Regions from separate parts of the Paeniglutamicibacter sulfureus genome, predicted to be linked through region 2. Evidence: riboswitches for the same ligand, from Rfam matches in the RefSeq annotation. Region 2 holds a riboswitch; each other region holds the start of a gene.
The links. Region 2 has a riboswitch for S-adenosylmethionine ahead of ABD687_RS18085 (methylenetetrahydrofolate reductase). Riboswitches for the same ligand answer to the same signal wherever they lie in the genome.
Positions count from the first base shown of each region.

Region 1: another riboswitch for S-adenosylmethionine. It lies ahead of ABD687_RS17035 (hypothetical protein); the one in region 2 lies ahead of ABD687_RS18085 (methylenetetrahydrofolate reductase).
Region 3: another riboswitch for S-adenosylmethionine. It lies ahead of ABD687_RS15240 (methionine ABC transporter ATP-binding protein); the one in region 2 lies ahead of ABD687_RS18085 (methylenetetrahydrofolate reductase).

Region 1 covers NZ_BAAAWO010000001.1:3,746,513-3,756,848, forward strand. The annotation lists gene ABD687_RS17000 (IclR family transcriptional regulator) at 1-334, shown strand, start outside; gene ABD687_RS17005 (HAL/PAL/TAL family ammonia-lyase) at 312-1,988, shown strand; gene ABD687_RS17010 (ABC transporter substrate-binding protein) at 2,149-3,048, shown strand; gene ABD687_RS17015 (amino acid ABC transporter permease) at 3,045-4,001, shown strand; gene ABD687_RS17020 (amino acid ABC transporter ATP-binding protein) at 3,998-4,765, shown strand; gene ABD687_RS17025 (aminotransferase class I/II-fold pyridoxal phosphate-dependent enzyme) at 4,804-5,955, shown strand; gene ABD687_RS17030 (PDR/VanB family oxidoreductase) at 5,952-6,959, shown strand; gene ABD687_RS17035 (hypothetical protein) at 6,979-7,263, opposite strand; SAM riboswitch class IV at 7,286-7,418, opposite strand; gene ABD687_RS17040 (agmatine deiminase family protein) at 7,526-8,554, opposite strand; gene ABD687_RS17045 (zinc-dependent alcohol dehydrogenase family protein) at 8,784-9,839, shown strand; gene ABD687_RS17050 (Nramp family divalent metal transporter) at 10,015-10,336, shown strand, end outside.
Region 2 covers NZ_BAAAWO010000001.1:3,983,497-3,993,832, forward strand. The annotation lists gene ABD687_RS18070 (MFS transporter) at 1-13, shown strand, start outside; gene ABD687_RS18075 (ABC transporter substrate-binding protein) at 72-1,595, shown strand; gene ABD687_RS18080 (ABC transporter permease subunit) at 1,595-3,382, shown strand; SAM riboswitch class I at 3,769-3,885, shown strand; gene ABD687_RS18085 (methylenetetrahydrofolate reductase) at 3,989-4,915, shown strand; gene metE (5-methyltetrahydropteroyltriglutamate--homocysteine S-methyltransferase) at 4,960-7,317, shown strand; gene ABD687_RS18095 (O-acetylhomoserine aminocarboxypropyltransferase/cysteine synthase family protein) at 7,414-8,745, shown strand; gene ABD687_RS18100 (cystathionine gamma-synthase) at 8,764-9,966, shown strand; gene ABD687_RS18105 (bile acid:sodium symporter family protein) at 10,295-10,336, shown strand, end outside.
Region 3 covers NZ_BAAAWO010000001.1:3,332,508-3,342,843, forward strand. The annotation lists gene ABD687_RS15210 (LysR family transcriptional regulator) at 1-880, opposite strand, end outside; gene ABD687_RS15215 (M24 family metallopeptidase) at 1,040-2,305, shown strand; gene ABD687_RS15220 (aminotransferase-like domain-containing protein) at 2,250-3,485, shown strand; gene ABD687_RS15225 (M20 family metallopeptidase) at 3,491-4,720, shown strand; gene ABD687_RS15230 (MFS transporter) at 4,745-6,157, shown strand; gene ABD687_RS15235 (SDR family NAD(P)-dependent oxidoreductase) at 6,236-6,988, shown strand; SAM riboswitch class I at 7,556-7,650, shown strand; gene ABD687_RS15240 (methionine ABC transporter ATP-binding protein) at 7,755-8,579, shown strand; gene ABD687_RS15245 (methionine ABC transporter permease) at 8,572-9,306, shown strand; gene ABD687_RS15250 (NtaA/DmoA family FMN-dependent monooxygenase) at 9,355-10,336, shown strand, end outside.

The DNA of each region.
Region 1 (10,336 bases), 240 kb from region 2:
CACCGGATCCATGACCCGGTTCACCGCCAAGACCATGAACCGCGAGCAAATCCTGGCGTCCATTCCGCAGACCCGGTCCTCCGGATATGTGCTTTCCCGCGGCGAACTGGATCAGGGATCGCTGTCCATCGCCATCCCGGTGACCAGCCAGGGAGAAGTCGTCTGCTCGATCAACGTCGCCGGTCCCGAGGCAACGTGCGGTTCTCGCTTCTGGATCTCCTCCACGCTGCGCGTCATGCAGGAATCGGCCAACAAACTTACCCAGGCATTGCAAGAGTGCACACCGAACAAATCAACCAGGGAGACCCTTGATGACTACAGCAGTATTGGCTGAAACGGCACCGGTGACCATTGGCGTTCACCGTGCCACGCTCGACGACCTCATTCAGGTGGCCCGGCATCGACGCCCCGTAATCATCGATGATGCGGTCTTCGACGCCATGGCCCCCAGTCGGGAATGGCTGGACGGCATCGTCGATGCGATGGGACCGGGCAAACAGACACCGCCGATCTATTCCATCAACACCGGGTTCGGGTCATTGGCCGGGCGCAAGGCCTTCGCCGAGCCGGCCGACGCCGCCGAACTGTCCCGGCGCCTGGTGCTCTCAAACGCCGCGGGCGTGGGGCGTCACGTGGACGAGGAAGTCGTGCGGGCGACGATGTTCATCCGCATCGTCAGCCTGACCCAGGGATACTCCGGGGTGCGGCCCGAAATCGTCAGCACCCTGGCCCGGATGCTCAATGCGGGGGTCTGTCCGGCGATTCCGGAGTACGGCTCGCTCGGCGCCTCTGGCGACCTCATCCCGCTGGCCCACGTGGCCATCGTGATGTCGCGGTCGCACACCGGCGAAGACGTGGATCTGGATTCGGGGGAGGCCCTGCTGGACGGCAAGGTGGTCAGCGGCATCGCCGCGATGCGCCACGCCGGCATCGAGCGGCTCCCGCTGGGGGCCAAGGACGGACTCGCCCTGCTCAACGGCACCTCGTTCTCCTGCGCCCAGGCGGCACTGGCCCTCTACGACGCACAAAACCTGCTGGAAACGGCACAAATCACCGCGGCCATGACCATCGAGGCGCTCAGAGGGTTCGGTGACGCCTTCATTGACGAGTTGCACCAGGCCCGCGGCCAGCGCGGACAAATCGAGGTCGCCACGCGCATCCGCGAACTGCTGTCGGGGTCCACCCTCATTGACGGCAACGCGTCAACCGACCCGGTCCGCCAGCCGCCCCAGGACGCCTACTCGCTGCGCTGCATCCCGCAGGTCTTTGGCCCGATCAAGGACACCTTGGCCTTCGCTGCCGGGATCATCGACAACGAAATCAACGCGGCCACCGACAACCCGCTGATTTTCCCGTCGCTGCCCGACACCCGCAAACTCAAAGCCGTCTCGGGAGGGAACTTCCACGCCGAGTACGTGGCCTTCGCCGCCGATTTCATCTCCATCGTGGTCACCGAGATCGGCAACATCACCGAACGCCGGCTCTTCCGACTTGACGACGGAACGCTGAACCGGGGGCTGCCCGACATGCTGATCGACAGCGAACAAACGGGCATGGACTGCGGCTATATGTTGCCGCAATACCTGGCCGCGGCACTGGTGTCCGACTGCAAGACCCTCGCCCACCCCGACTCGGTCGATTCCATCCCCACTTGCGCCAACCAGGAAGACCACGTCTCAATGGCCAATAACGCCGGACGGCACGCCCGGCAGATCGTTGCCAACATCGAATCCGTGGTCGGCATCGAATTGCTCATGGCCGCCCAGGCGCTGGAACTGCGTGCCGCGCACCCCGACACCGGGGATGCCCGCCCGGGCGCGGCAAGCGCCGCAGCCCTGGCTCTGGTGCGGGGGAGCAAGTCGGCCGACGGACGGCCGATCGACCACATCCGCGCCGACGTGGTCATGTATCCACGGGTCCGGAAGGCCCTGGACTTGGTGCACAGCGGATCGGTCGTTGAAACCGTGAACAAGGTTCTCGCCGGCTAGCCGAACAACCCAGCAACGCCCCCAGCGCACCACTGAAGTCGGTGGCTCTACTGCCCATGCCCAAAAACCCGTGCCCGTCACGGAATTCGACGGACTCACCCACATGAAAGTCCCCATCCGCTCCAGCAGTTCAGAACGCATCCATCAGGAGGAACCCACCATGAAAAACTCCACGCGCACCATCCGTTCCGGCGCACTTGGTGTACTTGCCCTGGCCGGCATGCTCGCGCTCTCCGCCTGCGGCGGGACCGCGGAAGCCGAGAATCCGGCCGCAGCCAACGCAAGTGCGCCCCTGTTTAGTCAACTGCCGGAGAAGGTCCAAAAATCCGGGGCCATCAACGTGGCCAGCAACGTCGAATACCCGCCATTTGAATCCTTTGACACGGACGGCACCACCGTCATCGGCATCGACAGGGAAATCGCCGACGAGCTGGAGAAGCAGTTGGGCGTCACCATGGACTTCGACAACATCGCCTTCGACGCGATCATCCCGGGCCTTGCCTCGGCACGCTACGACATGGCCATGTCGGCGATGTCCGACACCGTCGAACGCCAGAAGCAGGTCAACTTCATCGACTACTTCTCCGCGGGCGGAGGCGTCATGACCTCGGCAGCAAACGCCGAAAAGCTCAAGACGCTCGATGACTTGTGCGGCGCCCACGTGGGCATCGTGAAGGGCACCACCGAGGACGCCGACGCCGCCGAGGCTTCCAAGAAGTGCGAGGAGGCCGGCAAGCCGAAGGTCGAGATGACGATCTTCGCCGGACAGAACCAGGCGGTGCTGGCCCTGCAGTCAAACCGCGTGGACGCCTTCCTGGTCGATTCGACCTCGGGTTCGGTCATTGCTGCCGAGTCGAAGGGCGCCCTGTCCATGGGCGAGCGCTACCAGGACCTGGCCTTCGGCATCGTCTTCCCCAAGGACCAGGAACAGCTCATGAACACCATCCAAAAGGGACTCGAGGCCATTAAAGCCGACGGCAGCTACGACAAGATCCTGGCCAAGTACAACATGGCCGACCACACCATGGAGTCCTTCCCCGTCAACGGGGTCAAGCAATGACCACGCGGACCCCTGAACCGCAGGAGAACGGCCTGGTCATCGTGCCGGCCCGCTATCTGGGCCGCTGGATTGCCGCGGTGGCAGTCGTCGGTATCCTCTTGATGCTGATCTACTCGATGTTCGCCAACGAACGCTTCCACTGGGACGTGGTGGGGGAGTACCTCTTCGCGGCGCCGGTGATGGCCGGCCTGGGCCGGACCCTGATGCTCACCGCCATCTCCATGCTCATCGGCATCGGGCTGGGGATCGTGGTGGCGGTGTGCAGGCTCTCTGCGAATCCGATCCTGTCCACCGCGGCCTGGGCGTACTCGTGGTTCTTCCGCGGGACGCCACTAATGGTGCAACTGCTCTTCTGGTTCTTCCTGGCGGCCCTGATCCCGAACATCGGGCTCGGCATCCCGTTCGGACCGGAGCTGCTGAGTATCGACACCAACTCGGTGATTTCCCCGTTCACCGCAGCGCTCTTGGGCCTGAGCCTCAATGAGGGCGCGTACATGGGAGAGATCGTGCGCTCGGGCATCCGCTCCATAGCCACGGGCCAGACCGAGGCGGCGAAGGCCATCGGGATGTCCAGGATGCAGACCATGCGCCGGGTGATCCTGCCGCAGGCCATGCGCGTGATCATCCCGCCGACCGGCAACGAGACCATCGGCATGCTCAAGTACACCTCCTTGGTCATCGTCATTGGGTACTCGGAGCTGTTGACCAGCGTGTCGATCATCTACTCGCGCAATTTCCAGACCATTCCGCTGCTCATCGTGGCGGCCATCTGGTACCTGGCGGTCACCGCGGTGCTTTCCGTGGGCCAGTACTTCATCGAACGCCACTTTGAACGGGGCTTCTCACCCATCAAGGGCAAGAAGCCCGCGGCGCCCGCTGCCTCGGCAACCGGCCCCGGCGCGGGACCAAAGGCAGCGCCAAGCATCGAGCCGGAATTGGAGCCAAGCAAATGAACGAACCAGTCCTGCGCGCCCACAATGTGCGCAAGTCCTTCGGCCACCTGGAAATCCTCAAGGGCATCACCCTTGAGGTGCAGGCCGGACAGGTCGCGTGCCTGCTGGGGCCATCCGGCTCGGGCAAGAGCACGTTCCTGAGGTGCATCAACCACCTGGAAAAAATCAGTGACGGGGAAATGTGGGTCCACGGGGAGCGCATTGGATACCGCCGTTCGGGGAACAAGTTGCACGAGCTGAAGGAAAACGAAACGGCCAGGCAACGTGCATCCGTCGGCATGGTCTTCCAGCAATTCAACCTGTTTCCGCACCGGACCGCCCTGGAGAACGTGATTGAGGGACCGACCATCGTGCAGCGCAAATCGCGCGCGAAGGCCATGGCCGAAGGCATGGAACTGCTGGACCGGGTGGGATTGGCAGACAAGTACCAGCACTACCCCGCGCAGCTCTCCGGGGGCCAGCAGCAACGCGTGGCCATCGCCCGGGCCCTGGCCCTGAAGCCAAAGCTCATGCTCTTCGACGAGCCGACCTCCGCGCTCGACCCGGAGCTGGTGGGGGAGGTGCTGGAGGTCATGACTTCCCTGGCGGCTTCGGGGATGACCATGATCGTGGTGACCCACGAAATGGGCTTCGCCAAGGAAGTCGGGGACGTCGTGCACTTCATGGCGGACGGGCAGCTGGTGGAATCCGGCAGCCCCAGGCAGGTCCTGGAGGACCCCCGCGAACCCAGAACCCAGGCCTTCCTGTCCAAGGTCTTGGCCTAAGGGCGTCGATGGAATCCACCCGGAGAAGGAAGGACCAGATGTCCCACGAGCAATCCGGCGCACGCGAGGCGACACCACGGCCGCGCAACCTGGTGAACCTGCTGCCGAACTATTCGCGCTCGCCGGCCGCGGGGAAGGTGCGGTGGGTGGCTTCCTCCAACGAATCCTGGATGTCGCCCTCGCCCGCTGCCGTTGCGGCCATGGCGGCCAGCGTGCAACGCTCCAACCGCTATCCGAGCCTGGCCGGGGACCGGCTGGTGGCCGCGCTGTCCGACACGCTCGGGCTGCCCGGCACCCAGGTTGCGGTGGGGGCAGGGTCCCTGGCCCTGCTGGGCCAGGTCCTTGCCGCGTTCGCCGGGCCGGGCGACGAGGTGCTGTACGCCTGGCGCAGCTATGAGGCCTATCCGATCCTGGTCACGCTGGCAGGGGCCCGGGGCGTCCAGGTGCCGCTGGACGCGGCCCATCGCCACGACCCGGAGGCCATGCTCCGTGCCATCACCGAACGCACCGCGGTGGTGCTGCTGTGCAATCCCAACAACCCCACCGGAACGGTGCTGGGGATCAACGAAGTCGAATCCTTCCTCGCGAGGGTTCCGGGCCGGGTGCTCGTGGTGCTCGACGAGGCCTACATCGAGTTCTCCGAATCCAGTGGCGACACCCTGATGCTGCTGCCCAAGTACCCGAACCTGGTGATCCTGCGGACCTTCTCCAAGGCCCATGCCCTGGCCGGGGCGCGGGCCGGATACCTGCTGGGAGGGGAGGACATCGTCCGCGCCATTCGCAAGGTGGCCCCGCCCTTTGGGCTGAGCGCGGTGGCAGAGGCCGGCGCCGTGGCGGCCCTCGCCGACACCGACTACCTGCTCGGCACCGTGGCCGCGGTGGCGGGCGAACGCGAATTCCTGCACCGGAAACTGGAGGCCCGCGGTATTGGCGTCCCATGCAGCGGAGGCAACTTCCTCTGGATCCCGGAAGACGGCCGGCTGGCGACCGTCATCGAACGCGCGTGCGCCGCGCACGGGGTGTCGGTCCGGGCCTTCGACGGCGCGGGAGTGCGGGTGACCATTGGCCCGCGTCTGGCCTCCCTCGCAATCCTGGCCGCCTTGGACGAGCCGGCAGCGGCGCGGCCCCCTCAAACGCCGCAGACAGTACTCACCACCCACCCAATCCACAGCACTGGAGGTGCATCGTGATCAGCACAAGTGAAAAGCACATCATCGAGGAACCGGTGGCGACCAGCCAGACGAGCGAGGACGGGTTCTTCGTCGTGGACGTGGTGGACATCCGGCGGGAATCCGAATCGGTTCTCTCCCTGGGCATTGCCCGCCCGGACGGGCTCGCCCTGCCGGACTGGAGTCCGGGATCGCACATCGACGTCATGCTCCCCAACGGGCTGCTGCGCCAATACTCCCTGTGCTCCGCCCCCGGGGAGCCGCGCTGGCGGCTGGGGGTGTTGCGGGAGCCCGCCGGCCGCGGCGGATCCGCCTACATCCACGACCAACTGAAGCCCGGCGAGCAGCTGCGCGTCAGGAGCCCGCGCAACAATTTCGCGCTCGGGCCCGCACCCGAATACGTGTTCATCGCCGGGGGCATCGGCATCACGCCCATCCTGCCCATGCTGCGCGCGGCCGAGGCCTCCGGGGTGCCGTGGCGCCTTGTCTATCTGGGGCGCAGCCGCAGCTCCATGGCCTTCACCGGCGAACTGGCACAGTACGGCGAGAAGGTCCACGTGCACGCGGACGACGAATCCGGGCTCTATCCCCTGGGCGAGCTGCTCGGCGGCCCGGCGGCGGGATTCCACGCCTATGTGTGCGGCCCCGGCCCGCTGCTGGACTACATCGCCACGCTCACCACCGGTTGGCAGGACCCCGCACGGTTCCACTTTGAACGCTTTGTCGCCGACGCGGCCGCGAGCGCGCCTGCCGCGGGAGACCATGAATTCACCGTAGAGACGACCGAAGGCCTTCAGGTGCAGGTTCCGGTGGGCACCAGCATCCTCACCGCACTGGAAGAAGTCGGGGTGCAGGTGCTGAACTCCTGCCGGGAGGGCATCTGCGGGACCTGCGAGACCCCGGTGGTCGCGGGGGAGATCGACCACCGCGATTCGCTGCTCAGCGATCAGGAGCGGGAGGCCGGCGACACCATGATGATCTGCGTGTCGCGTTGCAAGGGCGGGCGCCTGGTGCTGGACATCTAGCACCAGGCCCGGCGGGGCGTCAGGCGCGCAGGCGGAAGAACGAGCTGCCGACCAGTTCGTGGGCCCCGGGCAGCAGGAGAACCAGCAGCTCGGGGTTGAACTGGACCTCGACGGGGCCGCGGCCGACCAATGCGGCCGAGAGCTTGCGCGGGGCCAGTGCCTCGAGCACCCACTCGTCGGGACCCGCGCCAATGTGCAGCAGGTCGGTGTCCGCGTCGAGGTGGAGCCAGGCGGCGATCCAGTCGCCGGTGAAGCGCGGAAGCGGGTTATCCGTGGGGGCGGAAGTCAGGGTGGGGCCGTACATGATGTGCACACGTCCTTGGGGTTCGTTGTCCTTGCCCTTTCGTGCGGGATGCGCGACAGGGCCGCTTCGTCATCCGAACCACCCACCGTGCAACTATGGGGTTGGCGTCTGTTTTAGTCGGAGCTATGCCTATGCGGCAACCAGAACTCGTGAAGCTGATCCAACCCTACGGCGAAGCGGGGACGTTTTGCCAGCGCGGACGTGCGGGGAGCAACAAACGGTCATCTGTGACGGCGAGTGACCTTGCCATCCCGAGAGGGGTTCATTTCGCCGTCGGCATCGGCTCCTGCTGGGTGATGCAGTGGATGCCGCCGCCGCGGGCGAATAGCTCACGGGCATCCACGCCCACGACCTTGCGCCCCGGGTAGGCGTCGGAAAGGACGGCAAGGGCCTTTTCGTCGTTGGGATCGTTGAAGGTGCAGGCCACCACCCCGTCGTTGACGACCAGGTGGTTGATGTAGCTGTAGTCCACGAACCCCTCGGTGTCGCGCAGCGTCGCAGGGGCAGGGACCTCGATGACGGTGAATTCGCGGCCCCTGGCGTCGGTGGCGCCGCGGAAGGACGCGGCGATTTCCCGGCTGGCCGCATAGTCCGGGTGCTCGGGGTCCTCCTGCATGTGAACCAGCACGGTGCCGGGGGAGGGGATGGTCGCCACGATGTCCACATGTCCGCGGGTGCCGAATTCCTCGCTGTCGCGGGTCAGCCCGCGCGGGAGCCAATGTACCTTGGTGGCGCCCAGGGTGCGCGCGAACTCCTCCTCGACCTCGGCCTTGGTGATGCCGGGGTTGCGCCCGGGATCCAGCTGCACGGTCTCGGTGGCCAGCACCGTGCCCTGCCCGTCGACGTGGATGCCGCCGCCCTCGTTGACCAGGGTCGAGGCGATGCGGGGCGCGCCGGCCCACTCGGCCACGATGGCACCGATCTTCTCGTCCTTGTCCCAGGCAGCCCAGTCCTGGGCGCCCCAGCCGTTGAACACCCAGTCCACCGCGGCGAGCCCGCCGTGCTCGTCGGTAACGAAGGTCGGCCCGATGTCGCGCATCCAGGCGTCGTTGAGCTCGGCCGTGCGGACCTCGATGCGCTCATCGAGATAGCGTGCGGCAATTTCCACGTCGGCGGGGTCCACCACCATGACGACCGGGGCGAACCCGGCCACCGCGTGGGCGACGTTGGCCCAGGTCGAGCGAGCCGCGTGGGCCTCGGCCCCGGTGACGCCCAGCGTGTATCCCTCGTGGGGGAAGGCCATCCAGACGCGCTTCTGGGCCGAGGTCTCGGCGGGCATTGACCAACTCATGGTGTGTGCTCCTGCTTGGTAGGTGGTGCGCGATACGCCGGCGCCGGACAAGGTGCATGGGATGGCCATTACGCTAAATGAATATCGTTCATTTATTATGCTGGTTGACCGGAGCGTGCGCAAGGGGTGTGCGCCTCTCCGCGGGAAGCCAGCGCTGGTATCCGAGTAGCGGCAGCAGGCTGGGCATAGGGTGGAACCATTGCCGGCCCACCACTTTGCGGAGGAACACATGCGCGCCACCCTGATCCACGGACCGCGGGACATCCGCGTCGAAAACTGCCCCGAGCCGACATTGCTCGCCGACACCGACGCCATCGTGCGCGTCACCGCCTCGTGCGTCTGCGGCTCGGACCTCTGGCCCTATCGCGGGGTCAGCCAAACGCCCAGGCCCCGGCGCATCGGCCACGAGTTCATCGGCCGTATCGAGGCGGTCGGCGACGGGGTTTCAACCCTGACCGTGGGCGACTTCGTGGTGGCGCCCTGGGCCAATAGCTGCGGCGCCTGCCCTCCGTGCCGCCACGGCGTCCAGGTCGCTTGCGAACACCGGGCCCATTGGGGCGGGGTGGACGAGCACGGGCTGCCCGTGGACGGCGGGCAAGGCGAGATGGTGCGGGTGCCCAATGCCGAGGGCACGCTCGTCGCGGTCCCCGGGGTCACGGAGCCCGACCAGGCGCTGTCCAAGTCGCTGTTGGCGCTCTCGGACGTCATGGGCACCGGCCACCACGCAGCCCTCGGGGCCCGTGTCGAACCCGGCCGGAGCGTGGTGGTGGTCGGTGACGGGGCCGTGGGTTTGTGCGGGGTGCTCGCGTCCAAGCGACTGGGCGCCACGCGCATCATCGCCATGTCCCGGCACTCCGACCGCGCGGCACTGGCCAGGGCGTTCGGGGCCACCGACATTGTCGCCGAGCGCGGCGCCGAGGCGGCGGCGAAGGTGCGCGAGCTGCTCGGGGGTGTGCTGGCGGACTCCGTGCTCGAATGCGTCGGCACCGCCGAATCCATGGACCAGGCGTTGCGCTGCACCCGGCCCGGCGGTGCCCTGGGCTTCGTGGGCGTCCCGCACGGGGATGACCCGCTGCCGATGTCAGTGCTGTTCTCCAAGAACATCTCAGTGGCTGGCGGGGCCGCCAGTACCCGCGCCTATCTTCCCGAACTGCTCGTCGACGTGCTGGAAGGGAGCATCAACCCGGGCCTGGTCTTCGACTCGGTCATGGATCTCGAGCAGGCTCCGGAGGCGTACAGGGCAATGGATGAGCGTCGGGCCATCAAGGTGATGCTCATTCCGTAATCTGGAGGCCGCAGCGGACGTAGATTTGTTTCCGAGGTGCGTGGCTAATATCATACTTATTGGTTCTCTCGGCGATCGTCAATTGAGGTCAATACCCGGCTGGCACAGGAGGCCGCGGGGGAACCCCCGATGATTTCGGCCTTTCAAGGCCGGTTGCACACCTCAAAGGAGCGGTATGTCTATCACCACCCCCGAGTCGCGCCCGCTGGGCGACGAAACGGTCGACCCGTACGCGTTGGATCCCCGGTCCATCATGGACCCGCCCACCCGCTGGCGGGACAGGTTCAAGTTCCTTGGCCCGGGCATGATCACATCGGCCGCCGTCGTCGGTTCCGGCGAGCTGCTCACCGCCACCACGCTCGGTGCCAAGGCAGGTTTCATGCTGCTCTGGCTGGTGCTGGCTTCCACCTTCATCAAGGTATGGGTGCAGATCGAGTTGGGCCGCTGGTCCATTTCCACCGGCAAGGTCGCCGTCACCGGCTATGACGAGGTCCCGC
Region 2 (10,336 bases):
GCCCGGGCATTGACCGCCCTCTTTCCCGAAATCCAGTCACCACCCAACCACGAAAGACAGGTAAGACCGAGATGGTTCTTCCACGCCCAAAAGCAGCCGCGACAGCAGTGCTGGCCTCTACCCTGGCACTGGCCCTGAGCGGATGCTTCGCCGCGGGCGACGCGGGCGCCGCCGCAGACGACACCCGCATCAAAGTGGCCATGATGCAACCGCCGCGTTCGGGACTGACCCCGCTGAGCGATGACGCCTTCAAGCTCTCCCGCTGGCAGGCGGCAGAGACCCTGGTGGTCCTCGACGAGGTGGGAGAGGCCCAGCCCGCACTGGCCACCGCATGGGAGCAAACGGGTGAGAGGACCTGGACCTTCGAACTGCGCCAGGGCGTGGAATTCCACGACGGAACCGCACTAACCGCCAAACAGGTCGCCGCTTCGCTGGAAACCGCGGCGAATGCCAGCCCCAAGCCCCGCATCCTCGACGGCGTCGAGCTGGGCATCAAGGCCGAGGGCGCCAACACCGTCGTGGTCACCACCGAGGTTGCCGACCCGCTGCTGCCGCAACGGCTTTCCAGCCCGCAGCTGTCCATCCTGGCGGCCTCTGCCTACAAGTCCGGCGGAGTCGTCGTCCCGACCGGGGCCGGCACCGGTCCGTATGTGCTTTCCTCCTTCGACGGAACCAGCTCCGCAACCCTGGACCGCTTTGATGGCTATTGGGGCGAACCTGCCGCCGCCGCCGGGGTGGACGTCCAATTCGTCCCGGACGGCACCGCCCGCGCAGCGGCCCTGCGCACCGGAAACGCCGACATCGTGGAAACCATCCCCGTGGGACAGGTCGCCCAGATCGATCCCGCGCTGGTCCACGAAGTTCCCATGCCCAGGACCAACACCCTCTACCTGAACAACGACACCGGCCCCTTTGCCGATCCGGCCGTGCGGGCCGCGGCGCGGGAAGCCATCGAGCGGGCCACCGTGGTCGAACGGGTCTACGAGGGCCGTGCCGACATCGCCGAGGGGTTGCTGGGCCCCGCACTGCCCTGGGCGGCAGCCGAACGCGCGAACGAAAACTACACCGAGGTGCTGGGGAACCGTGCAGCGCCCTCCGTTGTGAAGGGAACCAAGATCACGCTGGGCACCTTCACCGACCGGGCGGAACTACCCGAGGTTGCCGTCGCGCTGGAACAGCAGCTCGAGGCCGCCGGTTTTGTCGTGGAGCAGGATGTGCGCGAATACCAGCACATCGAGGCCGACGCCCTGGACGGGAAGTTCGACGCCTTCATCCTCTCCCGCGCCACGGTGCTGGATTCCGGGGACCCAGTGGCCTACATGTACAGCGATTTCTCCTGCGAGGGATCGTTCAACATCTCGCAGTTCTGCGATGCCGAGGTCGACGCGGCCCTGGCCAAGGCCGCGGCCGTGGCACCCGGTGGGGAACGCCGGGCCGCCATTGCCGCCGCCGAGGCGCTGATCCTTTCCAAGGACGCGGCAGTGCCGCTTTTGCACGAACGCGTCATCCAGGGCGAATCGGCCAGGGTCCGCGATGTTGAGCGCGACCCCCGCGAACGTGCGCTGATCACCAACCGCACGGGAATCGCCGACTGATGGCACGCACGGCCCCGGCAATCAACGCACTTTCCCGCCTGCTGGCCCTTGCCGCGGTGACGGTCGTGATCGGCCTGCTGCCGTGGCTATCGGGCAGCAAGCCCGAATACACGATCCTGCGTGCCCGCTATGCGGATCGGGAAGCGACACCGGAAACCCTGGCGATGATCCGCGACGAGCTCGGCCTGGACCGCGGCCCGGTGGCGATCTTCCTGGCCTGGGCCGGCGGGGTGGCCCACGGCGACCTGGGAACCTCGTGGATCACCAACACCCCGGTGGGTCCCGGGACTGTCTCCGCCCTGGGCGTCTCGTTGACCCTGATGGGATGCGCGGTGGCGGTGGCGGCAGTTCTGGCCGTGCTGCTGTGCGTCCCTGCGGTGGCGCGCGGTCTGGCCGGAAAGCCGGGCAGCGGATCCGGGGCCGTTGCGGCGGGAATCACGGCGCTGCCGGAATTCCTGTTGGCCGCCATGCTGCTGATTGTCGGAGCCGTCTTGCTGGGGTGGTTCCCGCCCTACGGCTGGCAGGGGCTGCACCACGCGGTGCTGCCGGCGCTTTCCCTCGGGTTGCCCGCCGGCGGGCTGATCGGGCGCCTGGCCTCCGAAGCCATCAGCGCCGCCTTCGCGGAGAAGTGGGTGGCGACCTGGCGGCTCTCCGGGGCGCGCCGCGGCCAGCTCACCGCGGCCGTGCTGCGCCGGGCCATGCCATCGGTGACCAGCCAAGTCGGCCTGGTCCTGATCGGGTTGACCGGCGGGGCAGTGGCTGTGGAAAAGGTCTTCGCGATCCCCGGTTTGGGCCGGGCCATCCTGGGCGCCGCCAGCGCCCAGGACATTCCGGCCCTGCAAGCCGGGGTGCTGGCGCTGTTGGTGCTGGCCGTCATCGTGGGTTCGGCCTGCGCTGCGGTGCGCCTGCTGTTGCTGGGCAGGGCACTTCGCTCCGGTACGGTTCCGGCGCCGGAGACCATGCGCTTCACCTGCCGGCGGGAGATGCTCCTGCCGCTGGCCGTGGCCTTGGCGCTGGTGCTTTTGGTCGTAGCCGGACTGTTGCGCGACCCGTTCGCGTCCGAGCACGCGAGGCTGGCTGCCCCGAGCCTGGCCCTGCCCTTCGGAGCCGATGCCAGCGGACGCGACCTATTGGCCAGGGTGGGGCATGGTGCGCTGTCGACCTTGGGGACTTCCCTGCTGGTGGTGCTGGTTTGCCTGGTCCTGGGGCTGGTCATCGGGCTGTTTCCGCATGCGGCAACCGGTCCGGTGGAGGTCGCCAACGCCGCCCCGCCGATCCTGGTGGGCCTGATGGTCGCGGTGGCCACCGGCCCGTCGCTGCTCGGCGCCGCGATCGCGGTCGCATTGGTGGGCTGGGCACCGCTGGCGGCGCACGCGGCGGCCCTGGGACAGGAAGCGCGGTCCCGGCCTTTCGTGAAGATCCTCCCGGTGCTGGGCGTGGGCCCGGCCCGGATCCTGTTCAGGTATGTCCTGCCGGCGATTCTTGGTCCGGTGTTCAGGCACGCCATGCTGCGGATTCCCGGGATCGCGCTGGCGCTGGCCTCGCTGGGATTCCTGGGGCTGGGGCCCCGGCAGCCCACCCCCGAGTGGGGGCTCATCCTGGCCGAGGGAATCAACTACGTTGAAAGGGCGCCGTGGACGGTCGCCGCTCCCGCCGCCGCCCTGGTGCTTACCTCTGTCCTGGCGGTGTCGCTCTCCGGCCTGAACTGGACTCGCCGCCAGGGCAACCCCGGGAACGATGCCCCGATCCGCGAAGGGCACAAAAGTACTGCCTCGTCCGGCGAGTAACCCCCTGCGCAGGGGGAGCGGCTTCACGAAAAAGGGATCAGGGTCATCGCGGTGGGGTCGCAACTCCGCCCCGGCAGTCCGTCAAGACCGTGGCACCACGGGTGAAAACCATTCCCCCACCCTCGGATCCCGGCACCGGAAACCGGTCGCGAGCACGCCACTCCTTCGCGTCACATTGGCTTCACGGAAGTCCCGCGACGTCATGCCGGTGCCGGAAATCCCCGAGGATGAAACGAAAAACGCGAATGGACGGCCGTAACAATGTGACCGCGGCGGACCAGGGAAAATGACGCCGTGTGGACACATGAAGTGATTTTGCCCTTCGTGACGGCTGTGCCGGCACGCTCCTTGCACGTGCCCTCGAACCTGTTCCAAGATGAATACATCAACCATCAAGAGCGGCTGAGAGATCTGGCTCGTTGACGCCGCAGCAACCATCATCCGATGGAGTCCGTTCCCTGGGACCCCGTCGGCGAGGGTGCTACTGCCAGAAGCGATGGAGCCGCTTCAGCGTTCACTCACCATCGCCGCAGGAAATCCGTGACGGATCCCTGGGGCTTTTGTGGCGATCCCTGATGCCTCCCTCGAATCGACGAGGAGACAAGCATGAGTATTGGAACGACAGCCGCACCGCCGTCACTGTCCTATGAGTTGTACCCTCCGGCGAACCGCGACGCCGCCGAGGCAATCTTCAACAGCATCGCGGCCCTGGAGACGACGGATCCTGACTACGTGTCGGTGACCTATTCGGGGTCCCCGGCACGGCGGAACGCGTCCCTTGAGCTGATCGAGCACTTGATCCAGAACACCCGCCTGCGCCCGCTGGCCCACCTGACCTGTGTGGGGGAGAGCCGCGAATCCCTGCAGAACCTGATCCGCCACTTCGTTTCCCTCGGGGTCCGCGGGGTGCTGGCGCTGCGCGGGGACCTGCCGACGGACCCCGAGGACTGGCGCGGCGAATTCCCCTTCGCCCGCTACCTGATCGAGCTGATCCGCGAGGTCGAGGCCGACCACTCGGCCGCCCTGGCCGGGGGAAGACTGGGGGTGGGTGTCGCCGCCTACCCGATCCGGCACCCCGAATCCCCGTCCTTCGAACACGACGTGGAGGTATTGCTGGCCAAGGAGCGCTCCGGGGCCAACTACGCCATCACCCAGGTCTACTTCCGTGCCAATGAGTACACCAACCTCGTGGAATCGGCCCGCCGCGCCGGGGTCACCATCCCGATCATCCCCGGCGTCATCCCGCTGAACTCGGTCAGGCGCCTGAACCGGCTGGCCTCGATGGCCGGGATTGCCCCGGACCCGATCCTGGCCCACGCGCTGGAAACCGCCGGCTCGGATTCCGAGCGCCACCGCATCGGTGTGGACGCCGCAGTCACCCTGGCCCGACGGGCCTTCGACGACGGGGCACCGGGCGTGCACCTGTACACCTTCAACGACCATCGCGGCTCCCTCGATGTCATCGAGCAGCTCGAATTGCCGCGGACCCGCGCGCAGGCCAGCAACACCTGGGCCACCCGCGCCGCGGTGTAGGCCCACACACCTTTCCACCACGCCAGAACAACAGGAGAACCATCATGACGAAGCCATCCTTCCCGGCAGCATCCATCCTCGGCTACCCGCGCATCGGGCCCAACCGCGAGCTCAAGAAGGCCCTCGAAGCGCACTGGGCCTCACGCACCGATGAGGCGACGCTGCACGCCGCGGCCCGCCAACTGCAGAACGCCAACCTGGCCAAGCTCACCGGTCTCGGGCTCAAGCCCGATGACGCCTCGCTGCCCGGCGACTTCGCCTACTACGATCAGGTGCTCGAGGCCACCGTCGCGCTCTCGGCCCTGCCAACCCGCTTCGCGGACCTGGCAGGCGAGAACGGCGCCATCGACACCGCCGCGTCCTTCGTCCTGGCCCGCGGCGACGAATCCCGCGCCCCGCTGGAAATGACCAAGTGGTTCGACACCAACTACCACTATCTGGTCCCGGAAATCGGCGAGGCCACCCCGATCAAGGCCAACGCCGCCGTCCTTCTCGAGTCCTTCGCGGCACACGCCGCCCAGGGCAACACCATCCGCCCCACCCTGGTCGGCCCGATCAGCTACCTGCTGCTGGCCAAGGCCGAGGACGGTGCACCGGCCGGCTTCGACCCGCTGTCGCGCATTGACGAAGTAGTCAACGCCTACGGCGAGATCCTTGCCGCCCTGGCCGCCGCCGGCGCACCGTGGGTGCAGCTGGACGAGCCGGCCCTGGTCACCGACCGCGGCGCCGCGCTGGCCGTCCCCGGCGCGCTCGCCGAAACCGTCTACTCCAAGCTGGCCGCCGCCACCGAGCGTCCCGCACTGTTCGTGAGCCTGGGCTACGGCACCGCCGGGGACATCACCCGCCCGGGCGCCGCGCAGGGCCTGTTGGCCCGCGCCGGTGTCGATGCAGTACACGCCGACCTGGTCCGCGGCGCCCTGCCCACCGCCGAATTCCTGGGCGATCTGGCCGGCTCCACCCTGGTCGCGGGCATCGTGGACTCGCGCAACATCTGGCGCAACGACCTTGCAGCCTCGCTGGGCACGCTCGCCGCGCTGCGCACCCAGGTCGAAAAGGCAGGCGGCACCCTGGCCGTGGGAACCGCCACCTCGCTGCAACACGTCCCGCACGATGTGGCCCAGGAAGCGAACCTGCCGGCCCACCTGCCCACTTGGCTTGCCTTCGCCAACCAGAAGGTCGCCGAGGTCATCACCCTGGCCAAGGGCCTGGCCGAGGGCGAGTCCGCGATCGCCGCCCAGCTCTCGGCCGCCGAATCGGCCATCGCGCACCGCGCCGGATTCGCCGGGACCACCGTGGCCTCGGTGCGCGAGCGCCTGGCCAACCTCACCACCGCCGACTTCTCCCGTTCCGACGCCGAGACCCGCAAAGCCGCCCAGGAAAGCGCCCTGGAACTGCCGCCGCTGCCGACCACCACCATCGGCTCGTTCCCGCAGACTTCCGAGGTCCGCACCGCCCGCGCCGCGCACAAGGCCGGCACCATCGACGACGCCGCCTACGACGTCTTCCTCAAGGCCGAGATCGAGCGTGTCGTGCAGCTTCAGGAACGCCTGGGCCTGGACGTGCTGGTGCACGGCGAGGCCGAGCGCAACGACATGGTCCAGTACTTCGCCGAGAACTTCGACGGCTTCACCGAGACCGAGAACGGCTGGGTGCAGTCCTACGGATCCCGGGCCACCCGTCCCTCGATCCTCTGGGGGGATGTCTCCCGTCCGGCAGCCTTCACCGTCCCGTGGATTTCCTACGCCGCCTCGCTGACCAACAAGCCGCTCAAGGGCATGCTCACCGGTCCGGTGACCATCCTGGCCTGGAGCTTCATCCGCGACGACCAGCCGCTGGCCACCTCCGCCAACCAGGTGGCCCTGGCCCTGAGGGATGAGATCGCCGACCTGCAGGCCGCGGGCATCGGCATCATCCAGGTCGACGAGCCGGCCCTGCGCGAACTGCTGCCGCTGCGCGCCACCGACCAGGCCAAGTACCTGGGCTGGAGCGTTGACTCCTTCCGCCTGGCGACCTCCGGGGCCACCGATGCCACCCAGATCCACACCCACCTGTGCTACTCGGAGTTCGGCGAGATCATTGAGGCCATCGACGCCCTGGATGCGGACGTCACCTCGATCGAGGCAGCCCGCTCCCGCATGGAGGTCACAGCGGATTTGACCGAGTTCGGCTACTCCCGCGGCATCGGCCCGGGCGTGTACGACATCCACTCCCCGCGCGTGCCCTCCACCGCCGAGGTCGCCGAGCTCATCGACATCGCGCTGGCCTCCTTGGATGCCAAGGCGCTGTGGATCAATCCCGACTGCGGCCTGAAGACCCGCGGCTATGCGGAAACCGAGGCCTCGCTGGCCAACCTGGTGGAAGCCGCGGTCGCCGCCCGCGCCACCCTGGGTGCCACCGTCTAGCACCGCCGCGCGGGGGCGGCATCCATCACGGGTGCCGCCCCCGTGCCTCCCTCACCGACCACGCTTCGACTTACCTTCGGCCCGAAAGGCACGATCATGGCCTCCAGCACCTGGCGCAACGCCACCACCGAAATCCACTCCGGGTACGCCCCGTCCGCCCCGCACCGCCCCATGACCGTGCCGATCTACAACTCCGCCGCCTACCAGTTCCCCGACTACGCCACTGCCGCCAAGCTCTTCGCGCTCAGGGAACCGGGCTACACGTATTCGCGCACCGGCAACCCGACCGTCGCGGTGCTGGAGGAACGTGCAGCCGCCCTCGAGGGCGGGATCGGCGCCATTGCCACCGCCACCGGGCAGTCTGCCGTCGCGATCTCCCTGCTGGCGCTGCTGCAGGGCCCGGGCCACCTGGTGGCCTCCAACAAGCTCTACGGCGGCACCGTGGACCTGCTCACGGACACCTTCGCCGACTTCGGCGTGAGCGTGAGCTTTGTGGACCCTGCCGACCCCGCGGCCTGGGCCGCGGCCATCACGGAAAAGACCCGGGGCTTCCTGCTGGAGTCCGTCTCCAACCCGCTGATCACCCTGGTGGACCTGCGCGCCATCACCGAGGTGGCCCACGCCGCGGGCGTGCCGGTGGTCGTGGACAACACCCTGGCCACCCCGGCCGCCTACCGCCCCATCGATTTCGGGGCGGACGTGGTGGTGCACTCAGCCACCAAGGCGCTGGCGGGTCACGGATCGGTTCTTGGGGGATTGGTCATTGACGCGGGCACCTTCGATTTCTCCGATGCCGCCCGCTGGCCGCAGATTGCCGCGCCGCGGGCGCGCTACTACGGGGACTCGCTGCTGGACCGCTACGGGTCCAAGGCCTACCTGATGCTGCTGCGCTCGAAGTTCCTGCACGACCTGGGTCCCACGCTCCCTGCTGCCTCCGCCGCGGCGATCCTCACGGGCATCGAGACGCTTTCCCTGCGCGTGGCCAAGGCCCAGGGCAACGTGCTGGCCCTGACCCGGGCGCTGGCAGCGCACCCGGCGGTGGCCACGGTCCACCACCCCTCGGAACACACCCATCCCGACCACGCGCTTGCTGCACGCGACTTCCCCCGGGGCACCGGCTGCGTGTTCTCCTTCGACCTCAAGGATCCGGCTGCAGTGCCGGGGCTGGTCGATTCGCTTCGGCTCTTCGCCCTGGCCGCGAACATCGGGGACACCCGCTCCCTGGTGGTTCACCCGGCGGCCATGACCCATTGCCGGCTCAACGCCTCCCAATTGGCGACCGCCGGGATCAAAGCCGGCACGCTGCGCATCTCCGCCGGGCTCGAGGATGCCGCCGACCTGGTGGCGGACCTGCTCGGAGCCCTCGATCCCCTGGGTGCCGCATCCACCACGCCGGCCGCAACGCCGCGCGAAACCATCAACGCCTAGAGAAAGGGACGAGTCACCATGGGCACCACCACCAACCACGGCTTCAACACCCAGGCCATCCACGCCGGCCAGGAACCGGACCCGTTGACGGGCGCGGTCATCCCGCCGATCTACCAGACCAGCACCTTTGTCCAGGACGGGATCAACGTGCTGCGCAACGGGCACGAATACTCCCGCGGCTCCAACCCGACCCGCAGCGGATTTGAAACCCAGCTCACCGTCCTGGAAACGGGCCACGCAGGATTTGCGTTCGCCTCCGGCATCGCCGCCGAGGATGCGCTGCTGCGCGCGGTGCTCGAGCCCGGGGACCACATCGTCCTTGGTTCCGACGGCTACGGCGGCACCAACCGGCTGATCAACCGCCTGCACGGCAAGTGGGGGATCACCAACACCCCCGTGGACATCACCGACCTCGCGGCGGTCCAGGCCGCCGTGCAACCGGGCAAGACCGCGCTGCTCTGGGTGGAGACCCCGTCCAATCCGTTGCTGGGCATCGCGGATGTCGCGGGCTGGGCCGGAATCGCCCACGCTGCAGGGGCACTGCTGGTTGTGGACAACACTTTCGCCACCCCGTTCCTGCAGCGCCCGCTCACCTTGGGCGCCGACGTTGTGGTGCATTCGACCACCAAGTACATCGGCGGGCACTCGGATGTGCTCGGCGGCGCAGTGGTCGTGGCCGACCGGGCATTCCGCGGCCAGGAGCTCGCCGAGGCCGTGGGCTTCCAGCAATTTGCCGGGGGAGCGGTGGCAGGTCCGCAGGACTGCTTCCTGGCGGCCCGCGGGCTGAAGACCCTGGGGCTGCGCATGGAGCGCCACTGTTCCAACGCTGCCGCCATTGCCGACTGGCTCCAGGGTCGGGAGGAAATTTCGACGGTGCTCTATCCGGGCCTGGAAACCCATCCCGGCCACGAACTGGCCAAAGCACAGTCCAACGGCTTTGGCGGGATCGTCTCGATGCAATTTGCCGGAGGGGAGGCGGCCGCTCGGGCGTTTGCCGAATCGACCAAGCTCTTTGCGCTCTCCGTGTCCCTGGGCGGGGTCGAGTCGCTGGTTTGCTACTCCGCGGAAATGACCCACGCCTCGGTGATCGGCACCCCGCTGGCGGTGCCGCGGAACCTGGTCCGGCTTTCGGTGGGCATCGAGCAGGTGGAGGACCTCATCGCGGACCTTCAGCTGGGGCTGGCCGCGGCGCGAGCTGCCTCGCTGCAGCGAGCCGCTTGAGAAAAGGCTTGCGGTGTTCCCGCGCCTGGTCTGAGGGGGCCGCGAAGGAACACCGCATGACCGGGTACCGTGCTTGATCGCCGGAACCGGAACCAACGGGACGGCGGGTATGGGAGTTCCCGCTGTGCCGGAGCGGGCAGGAGTGGGCCGGCATCTGGCAGCCGGTCCGCTCCTGCCGCTAGTGGTTGTGCCCCCTTGCATGACCGAGCCCAGTCACATGAACCCCGGAAGATGCGATAAGCGGCGGTTTATCCGCGACGAATGGCTGATGTTGGACGAACTGGTGATCCGATTGGACATTGCTTGATCAATTTGTGACCATTTTTTCATGTCAACTGATCGAAACGTACAACCCAAGCCCGGACTGGAC
Region 3 (10,336 bases), 650 kb from region 2:
AGAGGATCTGTAGGAAACTTTTCACGGCCGGTCGCAAATTGCTACCACGTCGACCCACGGCGTAGATGTCGCGGAACAATGCTTGCTCCGTCTCGGCATCCTCCGGAACCCATCGGGTCATCGTGCCAGGGGTGGGTATCTCGCCGTGAAAAACCATGTGCGGCAAGAACGCCGCGGCAACCCCGGCGGCGACCAATTCGTAATGCAGTCGCGGGTCCGGCGAATCGAAGGTGACCTTCGGTTCGAACCCCAGTTTGCGGCAGAAGCGTTGGGTCCACAGGTAGGCGTCGGTGCCACGCGGTTCGAACGCCCAGTGAAGTTCCCCCAGCTCGATTGGATCGGAGATCGGGTGTGGCAGATAAATGTCAACCCGGTCTCGGGTGACCAGGGTGCGCACGAGACCCTCGTCCGTTCGCCGGGGAACATGGACGAACTCGTCGACCATCGCAATATCGGCCCGGCGGCTGGCAAGGGCATCCAGGGCCTCGAACGGCTCAAGTTGGGTGAACTCCACGTCCACGTCCGGGTACACCAGACTCAGCCGGCGCAAGGTTTCCGGGAGATACGTGCGGGCAAAGGTCCCGAAGGCGGCGAAGCGAATGACGCCCTGGACCCGGCTGCTGCGGGCCTCCAACTCGGCGGACGCTCCTTCGAGGACCGTCACCGCCTCGTCGACGCGTGCCACCAGCTGCCGTGCGGCCGGCGTCAGCTGGATGTTCCGGCCGACCTGTTCCAGCAAGGGCAGGCCGGCCTCGGTTTCGAGTTTTGCCAATTGCTGGGAGACCGCCGAAGCGCTGATTCCCAGGACGCGGGCAGTTGCTGCAATGCTCCCGCGCAGCTTTAGTTCACGCAGCAAGGTCAGTCTTTTGAAATCGAGCATGGCCCCTCCGAGGTCAGGGAATATTCGAGCCACCAAAGCGTAAGTTCAACTTAATGGTACGAACAAGATTTACCTACTTTATCTGATGGGATAGCGACCCCTATTGTTTACGTCACTGGCAAAAATTTCCCGCTAAACCGTTAGGAACAAAAAGCGACGATGGTGCACAATCCGGTAGGTCACCGCGACCTCGAAATCGACGAATATGCGGCGCGTCAGCAGCGTGTTCGTCAGCGCATGGCAAACCAGGCGCTGGATGTTTTGCTGGTTTCGGATCCAGCGAACCTGTACTACTTGACCGGGTACAACGCCTGGTCGTTCTACACCGCACAAATACTCGTGCTTCCCCTGGAGGGAGCTCCCCTCCTCTACATGCGTCAGATGGATGCCCATGGCGCCCACCGAACTGCAATCTGCATGGATGAATCAAACATCCATGGCTACCCGGAACAGATCGTGCACCGCCCCGACATCCATCCCGGTGACTGGATTGCCAAGCACCTGCGCGATCTCGGATTCGGGCGCAACCTGCGCGTCGGGTTTGAAGGCGATGCCCACTACTTCTCCGTGCGCATGTTTATGGCACTGTCCGCGATGCTTCCCGAATGGCAATTGCAGGAATCACGTGAACTGGTCAACTGGGTCCGCCTGGTGAAGTCCCCGTACGAGATTGAGCTGATGCGCGCTGCAGGGAAGGTCTGCTCGACGGTCATGCGCACCGCTCTGCAGGCCCTGGGTCCTGGCCGGCCGCAAAATGAGGTTGCCGCGGAGATCATGGCGGCCCAAGCCCGGGGTGTCGATGGAATTGCGGGAGACTATGCCTCCATCGTCCCGATGCTTCCCACCGGGGAAGGGGCGGACACCCCCCACCTGACCTGGACTGATGACCCATTGCCGGTCGACTCCCCGATTTCCATTGAATTGGCCGGGGTCCACCGCCGCTATCACGCACCGATGGCCCGCACCGCGGTGATCGGCAAACCCAGCTCGGAGCTGGAACAAGTCGCGGCCGCCACCATCGAGGGTCTCGAATCTGCCTTCTCGCTGGTCCGCCCCGGAATCACGATCCACGAGGTGACCGACCGCTTTACCAGGGTCATCAAGGCCGCCGGCTTCGACAAGGAATCCCGACTGGGCTACTCGATCGGCGTGGGATTCCCACCGGACTGGGGCGAACGCACCGTCAGCTTCCGGGCCGGGGAACATACCGAGCTCCAAGAAAACATGACCTTCCACCTGATCGCCGGGATGTGGCTCGATGGGTACGGTTTCGAAGTCTCCGAACCCATCCGCGTCACCGCCACCGGCCTCGAGTTCTTCGCGGACGTCCCGCGCGAACTAACCACGATTAATACAAGGAGTACTCCTCATGTCCATCGAACCACTGCTCAAATCCCCAACATCCCGCTTGGCCTCGCGGGTTAGCCTGCTAAAGGGCTCGATCATTGACTCCTCGACGTCGCTGCTGGCAAGCCAGAAGCATGACATCATCCGGTTCGCGATGGGCGCGCCGAATGCCGAACTGATCCCCGAGGCGGAGTTCGCCCGGCTCGCGACCTATCCGGCGGCAGGCCGCTACGACTATGCCGCCACAGAGGGCAACCCGGAGCTGATTGAGCAGATCGTGGCCTACCATTCCAGGAGGGGCGTGGACTTGGATCCCAGCCGGCTGCTGGTGACCACCGGGGGCATGCAGGGCCTGGATATCGCCTTCAAGCTCTTCGTTGACCCGTCAGACCTGGTAATTGTCGAGTCGCCGACCTACACCAACGGAATCGCCACGGCACTGAGCTACCAGGGCCGCGTGTTGGAAGCCCCGGTGGATGAGCAGGGATTGATAGTCGAAGCCCTTCCCGCGCTGGTCGCCGCCACGGGCCAGATCCCCAAGGTCATTTACACCATCCCGAACTTCCAAAATCCTTCCGGCCGGACGCTGAGCGGAGCGCGCCGCATGCAGCTACTCGAACTTGCCGAGGAATGGGACGCCTTCATCATCGATGATGACCCCTACGGCCTGTTGCGCTTCGAGGGATCCGAAGAGCCAAGCTTCGCCGAACTCAGCCCGGGCAATCCACGGGTGGTCTCGGTGCGCACCTTCTCCAAGGTCCTCGCCCCGGGACTGCGCGTGGGCTGGATGGACATGGATCCGGCGCTGCGTGCCCTGGCGGTGAACGCCAAGCAGTCCATGGATACCTGCACCAACGGGCCCATGCAACAGCTGATTGCCGACTACCTCTCCGAGGGCCGGCTCGACGCGCACTTGAATACACTGCGCGAGGTCTACCGGGAACGCAAGCAGGCGATGCTGGCCGCACTCGCCGAGGCCTTCGGGCAGGACGTGGAAGCCACGGATCCCGAGGGCGGGTTCTTCCTGTGGCTCACCCTGCGCGGACGCTACGCCGCGATCCATTCCGAAAAGCTCTTCCCGATCGCCTTGGCGCACGGCGTCGCATATATTCCCGGTCCGGCATTCTCGGACTCGGGGGCGTTTGCCGACGCACTGCGCCTGTGCTTCGCGACCTCCACCCCGGCACGGATTGCCGAGGGCGTGCAACGGCTGCACGCCGCGCTGGAAGAGGCTTTGGCCAGCGGGGACGCGCGGTGAACCGGATGGCTACCGCACCCTTGAGGCCGCTGGAGACCAGCGTGCTGGCCGAGATCGACCGGGCCCGCCTGGTCGAACTGACCGGAGAGCTGATTGCCGCCGGCGGGGAAAACCCCGGTGGCACCGAAGCAGCCACCGTGGCCATCCTGGATCGGGTGCTCACCGGGCTCGGTGCGATTGTGCACCTCGACGAGGTTGCCCCGGGACGAGCCAACCTGACGGCTCATCTCGGCGGGGACCGAACCGGCGGGGGACTGCTTTTCCTGGGTCACAGCGACGTTGTTCCGGCCGGCCACGGCTGGGACGCCGATGCCTTCACGCCACGAGAGAAGCAGGGGCGGCTCATAGGACGCGGCGCGACGGACATGAAGGGTGGCCTGGCCGCGGTGATCGCGGCCATGGCCGCTGTCCATGCGCACCATCCGCAGCTGCCGCTGTCCTTGGTATGCACCGTGGATGAGGAAGCCGACGCGATCGGCATCGCACACTACGTGGCCACCGAGCCCGTTGGCTCGTACACGGGCTGCGTGGTCGCCGAACCCACCGACTTGGTGGCGATTGTCGGCTGTCGGGGAGCTGCGAATTTCGGCCTGCAGATTACCGGGGCGAGCGCCCATGCCGGACGCCCGGCCGACGGGGCCAGCGCCATCCAGGCCGCGGCAGAGATCATTGCCGAAATAGGCCAGGACACGGAGCGACTGGCGGCGGCCGCCCACCCGGTGCTTGGGGCCGCAACATGGAATATCGGAACCATCGCCGGCGGACACGGAACCTCGATTGTGCCCGACACCTGCGAAATGAGCCTTGACCGGCGTCTGCTGCCCGGCGAGGACGCGCACCTTATCCTTGAACATCTGCTGGATCGCATCCGTGAGCGCCTGCAGACCGCTTCGATGCCGGGGCGCGAGAAGATCACCGTCCGCGGCCAGCTGCAGATGCAGATGCCCGGGTTCCTCACCGACGCGGACAGCGCCGTCGTCGCCGGTATGCGCCAGGCAGTCCGCGATGTCTCCGGCGCCGGTGAGCTCGGCATTTGGACAGCTTCGTGCGAGGGCGGCTACATGGCCGAGCACCATCAGGTCCCCACCCTGGTCCTCGGTCCCGGGGAAATCAACACCCAGGCCCATCAGCCAAACGAATCGGTGGAGATCGATGACCTGCTTACCGCCGCCCGCGCGTATGCACTGTTCGCACTGCGCCATGCCTCAAACAACGCACCGACTCCCTCCCATTAATTAAGGCCGCCAAAGGAGCACACCATGACCAGCCAAACCCAACCGCCTGCCCTGAGACTCGAAGCCGATTTCAGCCCGACAGAACTGAAGCAGGCCCGGAAGTCCGTGGCCGGATCGGCAATAGGAAACGCGATCGAGTGGTTCGACTACGGGATCTACGGGTACCTGATTGTGTACATCTCCCAACTGTTCTTCACCTTCGGTGAAGAAGGGGGAACCCTGCCTCGAATCCTCGCCTTTTCCACCTTCGCGATCTCCTTCCTCATCCGTCCGCTCGGTGGCATGGTGCTCGGCCCGCTCGGTGACCGGATTGGCCGACGGAAGGTCTTGATCTTCACCATTGTGATGATCAGTGTGTCCACCGCGTGCATCGCCGCCCTGCCCACCTTTGACCAGGTCGGCTACCTGGCTCCGGTCTTGCTGGTCCTGCTGCGCATGGTCCAGGGGTTCTCCGCCGGCGGCGAATACGCCGGAGCCGCGGTGTTCATGAGCGAACATGCCCCGGATAACCGCCGTGGCTTCTATGGTTCCTTCCTTGAATTCGGCACTTTGGCCGGCTTCAGCGCGGCGGCGATCCTGTGCACCGGGCTGACCCTGGTGGTTGGCGAGGAAGGCATGATGGCTGGCTGGTGGCGGTTGCCCTTCGCACTCACCCTCGTGCTTGGGGGGATTGCATTGTGGATGCGACGCCACCTTGAGGAATCCGAAACCTTTACCGAGGACAGTTCCAAGGACAACGAAGTCAGCACCGCGCCGCAGGCACTGGGAACATTGTTGCGCAAGTATCCCGGTCAGCTCTTCAAGCTCTTCGGTTTTATCGTGCTGGTCAACGTCGCCTTCTACCTCGTGCTGACCTATATGCCCAGTTACCTGACGACGACCTTGGGACATGGCTCGGTGGAGTCCAACATGACGCTGGTTCTCATCCAGCTGGTGATGATCGCATTGATCGTGCCGTTGGGGGCACTCAGCGACCGGATTGGACGTAAACCGCTGCTGGTGACCGCAAGCATTGGCTTCGTGCTGCTTTCGGTGCCGGCGGTGCAATTGATGCAGTCGGCCGGATTGTGGGGGCAGATCGTTGGCATCGGCACCCTGGGTCTCTTGCTGGTCATGCTGCTCTCGACGATCTCCTCGACGCTGCCCGCGTTGTTCCCGACTTCGGTGCGCTACTCCGGATTCGCCATTGGTTACAACCTGTCCACGGCCGTCTTCGGCGGCACCGCGGCGGTGGCCAACGAGGCGCTGATCGGTGCGACCGGAAATTCGCTGGTACCGGGGTGGTACCTGATGGCTGCGGGCGTGATCGGGCTGATTTCGGTGCTCACTTTCAAGGAGACCGCGGGGCGTTCGCTTCGGGGCAACGTCATTCCAGGCAGCGACGACCAGCAGCGACGAAAGCTTGGTGAAAGGCTGGTGGGGGCGGGACGCCCCTAAGCGACAGCCGCCCGGGCCAGGAATTGATCGGTCCCGCAAAAAAGTAGGACAAACAGCGAAGTGAAGGAGGAGAGCGCAGTGGGAGAAAACCAACGCGTCGCACTGGTTACCGGCGCCACCTCGGGAATCGGAATCGAGATTGCCCGACGACTGGTGGCAGATGGAATGAAGGTCGTGGTGACCGGACGAAATGAGGAACGCGGAGAGCAGGTGGCCGAAGAACTCGGCGAGTCCGGCTTCTTCGTGCGGGCTGAACTGACCGCTTCGGGTGCCGCGCAGTCATTGATGGACACGGTGCTCGAACGCACCGGAAGGCTTGATGTTCTGGTGAACAATGCGGCCATTGACCACATCAATTCCCTACTCGACACCCCGGAGGAGGAGGTGCGGGAAACCTTTGAAATCAACACCTTCGCGGCGATTTTCTGTCTCCAAGCTGCGGGGCGGGTCATGCGTGGTGCCGGTGGCGGCGCGATCATCAACGTGACCTCGCGGCTGGCAAGCATTGGGGTTCCCACCATGGGGATCTACAGCGCGAGCAAGGGCGCGATGCTGGCGCTGACACGGGCCGCGGCGGTGGAACTTGCACCGCACAACATCAGGGTCAATGCCGTGGCCCCGGGGATGACACGTACCCAGATGTTTGAGGACTGGTTGGCCGGACACGAGGATCCCATGGCCGCGGAGCGAGCGGTCTCCGAAGCGATTCCGCTGGGTCGAGTGGCGATGCCGGAAGACGTTGCCGAAGCGGTGGGTTATTTTGCCAGTGCCACCAATACTTACGTCACCGGCGTTTCGTTGCCGGTCGATGGTGGCTATTTGGCCAAGTGAGCCGACGACGATGAACCCGCAGGTACCTTCCGCCCACGCGGCTCCCGGTACCTGCGGGTTTGCTGTGGGCGGTTGCGGGTCATCGTGTAAATACCTCTGGCGATCCATGGGGTAACCACGAAAATTGGCCCGTTGGTCGCCGCGCGGTTGCCCTCGGAATTCGGTCTGCAGCGATCGGACATGGTGACGGCCGCGGGTGTCTTTGACGTCGCGCAATCCTTGTCGCCGTCGCGGGTGGCGCAGCAGTGGGTCACCGGTTGTTTCGCAAATCCCACGGGTGGCGAACCTTGGTGGTGCTCGGACGAGCGTTCACCTATGGGCTGGAATTGGCTCGGCAAGACCGGGGCGCGCGCGTGGGGCGCATTGTCAACATGACGCAATCATGAAGCAAGGTAGGGCGGATCGACGCTTCATCTTCCGACTTATAACGGTTCATGAAGCAAATCAAGCGCGAGAATCGTTCTGTGAGTCGATTTGTTTCACAGGAGCCCGATTCGTCTTGGTTCGATCGAAGATTCTGCGACACACTTGAACTGTTCGGCGTTGGCAATCGACCAACGCCAACACACACCATCCAGAGCGGCTGAGAGACCTGGCTCGTTGACGCCGCAGCAACCACTCCCGTCCTTGGGATCCGGTGCTACCGCCAGGACCGATGGAGATAGCCAAACTCTGCGCGGTCCGCCGAATACTTTCGTTCTTACGCACGTATTTGACTGATTTGCCATGTCGCGGCGTTCCTCGGGTGAACCGAGAGGAGTAGGACATGATCAGCATTCAAGGCGTGTCAACAGTTTTCCCTCCGGCGGAGGCACCCTTCACTGCGGTGGACAACGTCTCGCTGGAAATCCCGCGGGGATCGATCCAGGGAATCATTGGATTTTCCGGTGCGGGCAAATCAACGTTGCTTCGCAATATCAATCTCTTGGAGCGCCCGACGAACGGCCGCGTGGTGGTTGACGGTACGGACCTTACGTCGCTGAACGACGAGGAATTGCGCAGGGCTCGGCACCAGATCGGGATGATCTTCCAACATTTCAACCTCCTGAACAACCGCAACGCCGTTGAAAATGTCGAGCTTAGCCTTAAATTCGCGGGAGTAGCCAAGAAAGAACGCCGCCGCCGCGCCCACGAAGCCTTGGCAATTGTGGACTTGGCCGACAAAGCCAAGGCATATCCGGGACAGCTGTCAGGCGGACAGAAGCAACGCGTGGCCATTGCCCGTGCGCTGGCCACCGAGCCAAAGGTATTGCTTTGCGACGAGCCGACATCAGCCGTGGATCCGCGGACCACTGCGTCGGTGTTGCAGTACCTTTCGGACATCAACGCCCAGTTGGGAATCACCACCGTGATCGTCACGCATGAAATGAACGTCGTCAAGGCAATCGCCGATAACGTCGCCGTCATGGAAGAAAGCCGAGTCGTCGAACAATTCGACATCAGCGCACTTCGGAATCCCTCGTTTACACCGGCGACCGCCATCGGCCGGTACCTCATTTCCGATGACATCACCTTGGACCGCAAGCGCCAGGTCCGCGGCACCGAATCCGCAAGCTTCGGCGCACCTTTGAAGGAGGCCTCCCTTGTCTAAGTTTGCTGCGGCCGTCAGCGTGCCTGCTTCCTCCACCAACGGCAGCGGTGCAGCGGCCTTCGACCTCAACCGCGTTATCGAGCTTTGGCCTGAAATTGCCGCGGCAATCGGCCAGACCTTGGCCATGCTCGTCGTGTCCATCCCCATCGCGATCCTGGTGGGAACGCCCTTGGGTATTTGGCTCTATTCAATGGCCCCCCAAGGCCTCCGACCCCGGCCGAAGCTGCATCGCATTGTCGATGGTTTCGTCAACACCATGCGGTCCTTTCCGTTCCTGATCTTGCTGATCGCGATCATTCCTTTCACCCGGTTCGTCGTTGGAACAACCATCGGTACGGCAGCCGTGATTGTCCCGCTGACGATCAACGCGATTCCCTACTTTGCACGCTTCGTTGAACAGAATCTCACGCAGCTCGGCAGCGGCGTCGTTGAAGCTGCACGGGCCATGGGTGCGACCCGCGGCCAGATCGTCCGCGACGTGTTGCTAGTGGAAGGGAAGCCTGCACTGATTGGTTCGATCACGATCATGACGGTGAGTTTCATCAGTTATTCGGCAATGGCGGGACTGGTCGGCGGGGGAGGCATCGGTGACTTTGCCATCCGTTATGGCTACTACCGATATGAAACAGGCATGATGGTCGTCGCCATCGTGCTGATGATTCTGATGGTCCAAATTGTGCAGATCTCGGGCACCCGCATCGCATCCCGTCTGGACAAGCGACAGTAACCATCGCCCTTCTTGAACCGACCTGCTTCTTTTGGAGAGACCCCAACCATGAGTACTTCACGGCGACCGCGCCTGCTGTTGAGCGCCTTCCTGATGAACACCACCAGCCACATCCTTGGTGGCCAATGGCGCCACCCCGAGGCACAACAACATCGCTTCAACGAGCTCAAGCTCTGGGTGGATCTGGCCAAGGACCTGGAAGCCGCAAGGTTCGATGCAATCTTCCTTGCGGATGTTGTTGGGCTCTACGGCGACCACGACGGGGGCTGGGCATCGCACATCAAGCGCGGACTGCAGGTGCCGTCCAATGACCCGCTAGTGCTTGCTTCGGCCCTGGCAGGAGTGACCGAAGAAATCGGGCTGGCCTTCACGTCCTCGGTAATCCAGTCCGATCCCTTCCAGTTGGCACGTCAGCTCTCGACGCTCGATCACCTGAGCAGCGGTCGAGTTGCCTGGAACATCGTGACAAGCGTGCTGGAGAATTCACACCGCAACTTTGGGGCTGACAGGCTAGCCAAACACACAGACCGCTATGACTGGGCCGAAGAATACGTTCAGGCTGCGTTCAAGCTGTGGGAAGGCTCGTGGGAAGACGGCGCGTTGCTGGCCGACAAAATTGCAGGAATCCACGCTGATCCGGCCTTGGTGAACAAGATCTACCATCGGGGAGAACGCTACTCAATTGACGGCCCGCACTTGTCTTCACCCAGCCCGCAGCGAACCCCCTTTCTTTTTCAAGCCGGGAGTTCTCCACGTGGCAGATCGTTCGCGGCCGCCAACGCGGAAGCCACCTTCCTTTTCGCGCCGAACCCCGAAAACGTTCGCAAGAACTCTGAGGTCATTCGGAAACTGGCAGTTGACGCCGGGCGCGAAGCATCCGATGTGAAAATCTTTGCCGGACTCTCCTTCGTAGTGGGAAGTACAGAAGCAGAGGTCTTGCGCAAGCAAGCTGACTATGACGAGTATCTCGACCTGGACGCCGTGGTTGCGCACATAGGCGGAGGGCTCGGTATTGACCTCGGCGGCAGGC